DNA from 3 places in the Aminobacter sp. GW821-FHT11F06 genome. Region 1 is predicted to be linked to each of the others. Evidence: riboswitches for the same ligand, from Rfam matches in the RefSeq annotation. Region 1 holds a riboswitch; each other region holds the start of a gene.
The links. A riboswitch is a leader RNA that binds a small molecule or an ion and turns the genes downstream of it on or off. The one in region 1 is predicted to bind cobalamin.

Region 2: it holds a riboswitch for cobalamin, as region 1 does, so the genes downstream of both, AC1RTB_RS09300 (ABC transporter ATP-binding protein) here and AC1RTB_RS21915 (DUF1636 family protein) in region 1, are expected to answer to the same signal.
Region 3: it holds a riboswitch for cobalamin, as region 1 does, so the genes downstream of both, bluB (5,6-dimethylbenzimidazole synthase) here and AC1RTB_RS21915 (DUF1636 family protein) in region 1, are expected to answer to the same signal.

Annotation. Positions count from the first base shown of each region.
Region 1 is NZ_JBXARL010000010.1:23,586-25,845, forward strand. Features, by position in the region: gene cobW (cobalamin biosynthesis protein CobW) at 1-643, opposite strand, end outside; gene AC1RTB_RS21915 (DUF1636 family protein) at 640-1,050, opposite strand; cobalamin riboswitch at 1,120-1,325, opposite strand; gene AC1RTB_RS21920 (winged helix-turn-helix domain-containing protein) at 1,320-2,260, opposite strand, start outside.
Region 2 is NZ_JBXARL010000003.1:296,970-299,229, forward strand. Features, by position in the region: gene AC1RTB_RS09295 (ABC transporter substrate-binding protein) at 1-127, opposite strand, end outside; gene AC1RTB_RS09300 (ABC transporter ATP-binding protein) at 143-958, opposite strand; cobalamin riboswitch at 1,071-1,284, opposite strand; gene AC1RTB_RS09305 (MFS transporter) at 1,317-2,260, opposite strand, start outside.
Region 3 is NZ_JBXARL010000003.1:79,648-81,907, forward strand. Features, by position in the region: gene galU (UTP--glucose-1-phosphate uridylyltransferase GalU) at 75-962, shown strand; cobalamin riboswitch at 1,025-1,209, shown strand; gene bluB (5,6-dimethylbenzimidazole synthase) at 1,256-1,972, shown strand; gene AC1RTB_RS08315 (outer membrane beta-barrel protein) at 1,969-2,260, opposite strand, start outside.

The sequences.
Region 1 (2,260 bases):
TCGGCACGATCTTGACGGCGCGCGACAGATGCTCGCCGATGATGGCGTTGGCGCGCGCAAGGCCTGCCTCATCGAGCAGGTCGGCCTTTGACAGGATGATGAGGTCGGCGCAGGCGACCTGGTCCTCGAACACCTCTTCGATCGGGTCGTCATGGTCGAGCGTCTCGTCCTGGGCGCGCTGGGCGGCGAGCGCATCCATGTCGGAGGCGACCTTGCCCTCGGCCAGAGCCGGGCCGTCGACAACGGCGATGACGCCATCGACAGTCACGCGGCTCTTCACGCTCGGCCACTGGAAGGCCTGGATCAGCGGCTTGGGCAGCGCCAGGCCGGAAGTCTCGATCAGGATGTGGTCGACGCTGGGCGTGCGCGACAGGATCTGGTCCAGTGCGGGCACAAAATCGTCGGCGACGGTGCAGCAGATACAGCCATTGGCCAGTTCGACGATGTTTTCCTCGGGGCAGACGTCGATGCCGCAACCCTTCAGGATTTCGCCGTCGATGCCGACATCGCCGAACTCGTTGACGATGATGGCGAGGCGCTTGCCCTTGGCGTTTTCGAGGATGTGGCGGAGCAGCGTCGTCTTGCCGGCGCCGAGAAAGCCGGTGACGACGGTGCAGGGAACGCGTTCGACGGAGGCGGTCATTTGTCTTCCTTGATGAGGTCGAGGGGAGGGATGCGCGCGACAAGGCCGCGCTTGAGGCTGTCGGGACGGCCACGCCATGGGATCAGGCCGTCGGTCGAGGTGGCGAAGAGTTTTGCGCCGGTGATCAGGTCGTCGCCCGAGCTAATGGCGAGATCGCCGAAGACGTAGCTCCACGAGCCATCGCGCAGGATCGCGGCACTGAGCCGGCGCTTGCAATTGCCGAGGCATTCGACGCTGCGAACGGTGATGCCTTCATTGGCAGCGGCGGCGCGTGTGGCTTCAGCGAGTCTGGCGCCTGCGCGCGGATGAGCGTCCGAGCCGTTCTCGTCGCGGCAGGATGAGCAGACGAGAATCGTCACATCCGCTGCGGCGCGCAGGTCGGCGCTATCGCTGGATGCGTCTAAAATTTCGACCGAGAGATTGTCGTCAAGTTCCAAAATACCAGGCTCCTTGCCTGGGACACCCGCCAGGCGATCGGATCAATGTTTCAGACGGCAGGTCTCCTGGCTCGCGAGTCGTCGCCTTCGTGCCGCCTTCCCGGGAGGACCCCCAGTGGTTACTGGCCTTGGCTCGTCGCTTACAGTTGCGGGGACAGCCGCGGATTTGACGCCAAAAGCGCCGCACCGCATTCCCTCTTAGCTCCTCCCCTTGCCGGGAGGAGACCGTCTGGGTCGATTTAGGCTTTCGCGAGGGGTGGAGTCAACGTGAGGGAGCGACCCGCAATGTCGCTCAGTGCGGGGCCGAGGTCGCCGGCTGGTGTGACCTCGATACGCTCGAGGCCGAGCCAGTCGCGCATCTGCTTCAGCTCTTCATGGAGCTCGGCTGCCGTTTCGGGCGGGGCACAAGGCTCCGCGTAAGCAGCATGGACGCGCAGGACACCGGCGGGGCGGTCGGCCTTGAGGTCGATGCGGGCAACGATTCGTTCGCCAAGCAGGAAGGGCAGCACATAATAGCCGTACTGGCGTTTTTCGGCCGGAGTGTAGATCTCGATTCGGTAGCGGAAGCCGAACAGGCTTTCGGCGCGGCTGCGTTCGAACACCAGCGGATCGAACGGCGCGAGAAGCGCGCGGGCCTGAACCTTGCGCGGAATGCGGGCCGAGGCGTGGAGATAGGCCTGCTTGTCCCAACCTTCGACGCGGACGGGAATCAGTTCGCCCGTTTCGACCAGCTCTTCGAGGCGGCCTTTCATGTCGGCGGGCGACAGGCGGAAATAGTCGCGCAGGCAGGCAGCCGTCGCCACGCCATGGGCGCGGGCCGAGATGCGCAGCAACTCGCGATGGGCGTCGGCTGCGGCAGGGACGGGCAGGTCGTAGATAGCCGAGGGCAATACGCGCTCGGGCAGATCGTAAAGCCGCTCGAAACCGCGGCGCGAATGGGTGGTGATGCGCCCGGCCCAGAACAGCCATTCGAAGGCGTGCTTCTCCTGGCTCCATCCCCACCAGCCGCCGGAGCCCTTGGCGCCTTCGATGTCGGAAGCGGCGATCGGGCCACGGTCAACCACCTGGCGGAATATATCCTCTATATAGGGCCTGTTCGCACGGCCGAACTTGGCAAGCCCGCCATACATCCCGTCCTCGGCTCGTGCCATGCGCCAGCGCATCAGTGGATAGGTCTCAA
Region 2 (2,260 bases), on a different contig from region 1:
CCGCCCGCTTGGGCGCGGCCTCGAAGGTCACGTCGCGGTTGCAGCTCTTGACGGTGGCTGGGAAGCTGCTTGCGGCAGCGGAGGCGCAGGTGGCGAGCAGGGCGGCGGCAATGATTGGCAGGCGCATAGGGGCTCCTTGGGTTCAGCGTTCGAGATGGAAGGAAAAGCGGGGCCGCCCGGTGATCGGATGGCTGTCGAGCGTGGTTCCGACCGCAAAGCTTGCGCGAATGCGTTCGGGCGTCAGGATGTCGGTGGGGCTGCCCGCGGCAACGGCATGGCCGCCATCCATCACCAGCACGCGGTCGGCATGCGCCGAGGCAAGGGCGAGGTCATGCAGCGACACGATGACCGTGCAGCCGAGCGTGCGCAGCAGTTCGAGCACTTCGAGCTGGTGGCGGATGTCGAGATGGTTGGTCGGCTCGTCGAGGATCAGGAGGTCGGGCTTCTGCACCAGCGCGCGGGCGATCATCACGCGCTGCTTTTCGCCGCCCGACAGCGAACCGAAATCGCGCGCGGCAAGTTTTGTCAGGCCGAGCAGCGACAGCGCCGTCTCGACCTGGGCATAATCTTCGTCGCCGGTGCGCATGCGCGTCGCATGCGGCGTCAGGCCCAGTTCGGCGATCTCGGCCACCGTCAGGCCGAAGTCGGAAGCCGGTTCCTGCAACACGGTTGCGATGCGGCGGGCGCAATCGCGCGGCTTCATCTTCCAGATGTCGGTGCCGTCGAGCCTGACTGTGCCGCCGCTCGGGCGATGATAGCGATAGAGGCAGCGCAGCAGGCTCGACTTGCCAGCACCATTCGGCCCGACGATCGCCAGCAACTCGCCGGGTGCTATGCGGATGCTTACGGGCGCGAGAATCTGCTGCGAGGGACGAGGTCCCCAGCTGACGGCGTCGATATCAAGCTCGGCTGGGGTGTCGCCGACGAGACGGCTAGCCGCATGAACACGGTCGAGCATGCCTTTTCTCCGTGAAAGCACGGAGCAGGCGGAACGATCCGATCAGCGAACCGAAACCTATCGAATAGGCAATCGCCATCATCATCATCTCCACGGCACACCCCGGCCGGTTTGAATTGCACAGATGATGGCAGGTCTCCTGGCTCGCGGGTGATCGCGCCTCGGAACCTTCCCGGCCTCGCGGCCAGTGGCATGTCTCCGATTTGCTATCCGCTCACAGTTGCGGGGGCAGCCACGGTTTCGCGTCCAGACGAACGTCTCACCGTGTTCCCATTTAATCCCGTTGCCCGAGTCGGGCCGCAGGAACCATCGTTGTCGTGGCTACAGCAGCTACGGACTGCTGACAATCGCTAAAGCGTCATGCGGCTTGCTCGATTGCGTCACGCCTGTCGAGGGTGAAGGACAAAAGCGCTACGCCAAAGGCGCAAAGTGCAATCGCCGCGCCGACAAGCGGCAGGTCGGCATAACTCACGCCCCAGGAAATGGCGGCACCGCCAATCCAGGCGCCGGCGGCGTTGCCGGCATTGAAAGCGCCCTGGTTGAGGGTCGCGGCGAGGTTGGGCGCCTCGGATGCGGTCTCAACGACGCGCATCTGCATCGGCGGCACGATGACGAAGGTGATGACGCCCCACATGAAAATGAGCAGGATCGCCAGTGGCGCGCTCGTGCTCCACGCGGCGAAGGCGACATGGATCGCGGCCATGATGATCAGTGCGCCAAGGGCCGTCGGCATCAGCTTCCAGTCGGCGAGCTTGCCGCCGATGATGTTGCCGATGGTCATGCCGCCGCCGAACAAAAGCAGGATCCAGGTCACCGAATCCACCGATACGCCGGTGACGTCGGTGAGGATCGGCTTGATGTAGGTGAAGACGGCAAACAGGCTGCCCGAGGCGAGTGCCGAGATGATCATCGCAAGCCACACCTGCAGCTTGCCCAGCACCTTGACCTCGCCCGCGATGCCGCCCTTGCCGGGAGGGGCAACGCCTGCCGGCACCAGAAAGGCGATTGCCGCGACCGAGATCAACCCGATGACAACGACAGCGAAAAAGGTCATGCGCCAGCCATAGGCTTCGCCAAGTGCAGTGCCGCCGGGCACGCCCAGGATGTTGGCGAGCGTCAGGCCGGCGAACATAAGGGCGATGGCGCTGGCGCGCTGGTTCTTGGGCACAAGGCTCGCCGCCACCACCGAGCCAATGCCGAAAAAGGCGCCGTGGCCGAAGGCGGTGATGACGCGGGCGGCCATCAGCGTCCAGTAAGTCGGGGCGATGGCGCAGAGCAGGTTGCCGAGCACGAACAGCATTG
Region 3 (2,260 bases), on a different contig from region 1:
GTTCAGTATTCCTCAATTCGGGCGTGACAATGTCACGTCTCGATACCCGTAATCTTCTATCGGACGACAACGCAATGAAGAGAGTTCGCAAGGCCGTTTTTCCGGTTGCCGGTTTGGGCACGCGTTTTTTGCCTGCCACCAAGTCGATCCCGAAGGAAATGCTGACTGTTGTCGATCGTCCGGTGATTCAATACGTGGTCGATGAGGCACGCGAAGCCGGCATCGAGCATTTCATCTTCGTCACCGGCCGCAACAAGGCTGTCATCGAAGATCATTTCGACGTCCAGTTCGAACTCTACGATACACTGGCCCAGCGCGGCAAAAGCGAACAGCTTGAACGGCTGCAGCGGCTGCAGCCGGGGCCGGGCCAGACCTCGTTCACCCGCCAGCAGGTGCCGCTTGGCCTTGGCCATGCTGTGTGGTGCGCGCGCGAACTTGTCGGCGACGAGCCCTTCGCGCTGCTTTTGCCCGACATGATCATGCAGTCGGAAAAGAGCTGCATGCGCCAGATGGTCGAGCTTTACGCCGAGACCGGCAACAACATCATCGCTGTGCAGGAGTGCGATCCCGCCGAGACGCACAAATATGGCATCGTCGGACAGGGCAAGGCCGTCCACACCGGCTTCGAGATCGAAGGCATGGTGGAAAAGCCCAAGCAGGGCACGGCACCTTCCAACCTCTTCATCAATGGCCGCTACATCCTGCAGCCGGAGATTTTCAACATCCTGGCCAGCCAGGAGCGGGGCGCCGGCGACGAAATCCAGCTGACCGACGCGATGCTGAAGCTCGAGAAGATGCAGCCTTTCTACGGCTACCACTATCGTGGCCGCACCTTCGACTGCGGCTCGCCGGAAGGCTTCGTCGAGGCCAATGTCGCCTTCGCTCTGTCGCGTTCCGATCTCAACAAGAGCATGGCCGGTGTCATCGAAGGCCTGCTGCACGAGATGAAGCCCGGCCGCTGATGCCATGTCGCTGACGCGCCAAATTTGGACGCGCAGCGGCGTAGCAACCGAGGTCCGCGTCCTGTAGACATATTCTGCCAGGTGCCCGCAGCGATGCGGGAGAATCGGGAACACGGTGCAAATCCGTGGCGTGCCCAACGCTGTAAGAGGGACCGTATCGGCAAAAGCCACTGTTCATCTTGAACGGGAAGGTGTCGACAACGGGTTGAACTCGAGCCAGAAGACCGGCCCGGCAGAAATCGTCCACCGCATGGTCAGGCGGCGGAAAACGATTGCTCGCAAGGGGACACGCGATGCCGGCTGACCATTCCGATTGTTTCGACCAAACTGCCCAGGATGCGGTCTACCGCGCCATCTTCACGCGCCGCGACGTGCGCAGCCATTTTCTGCCCGATCCGCTCGAAGACGATGTGCTGGCGCGGCTCTTGATGGCTGCCCATCACGCACCGTCGGTCGGTTTCATGCAGCCATGGAATTTCATCGTCATCCGTGACGTCGAGCGCAGGCAGAAGGTGCGCGACCTGTTCTTCGCTGCGCGCCAGCAGGAACTGCCGCGGATCGCCGAGGAAAAACAGGCACTCTACCGCAAGCTCAAGCTTGAAGGCATCTGCGAGACCCCGCTCAATCTTGTCGTCACCTGCGACCGCAGCCGTTCGGAGAATTCGCCGCTCGGACGCTGGCACAATCCGGAAATGGATCTCTACAGCACCGTTTGCGCGGTGCAGAATTTCTGGCTGGCGGCGCGTGCGGAAGGCGTCGGCGTCGGCTGGGTCAGCATCCTCGACCGAGAGGCGCTGAAAAGTCTGCTCGGCATCCCCGAACATGTCGTGCCGGTGGCTTATCTCTGCGTCGGACGGGTTTCCGAATTCGCGCAAAGGCCCGATCTCGAAAGGCATGGCTGGGGCAGCCGCCTGCCGCTGGCCGACCTCATCATGAGTGAGGTGTTTTCGGGACAAGGGGAGGAAGCGCTGAAGGCAATCACCGCCGGACTGGCTGTGCCCAGTCCCTAGCGCTGGATTTTCACGCCGAGGAACACGCTGTTGGTCTTGCTGTCGCGGTTGGGCAGCGTGCTGTTGAAGGTCTCATGACGCAGCCGGCCGGTGAGGCCGGCATAGCGGTTGACCCACCAGGTCAGGCCTGCTTCAGCGGTCAGCGTCATATCGTGGTCTTCAGAGTCGGCATAATCGCGCCAGCCGGCGCCCACTGCTGCCATGGCCGTGAGGTTCGCGCGGATTTCGCGCTCGACGCTAAGGCGCCCGGCGTAGAGAATCGAACCGCTTTCGCCCGGAGTGGTCGAC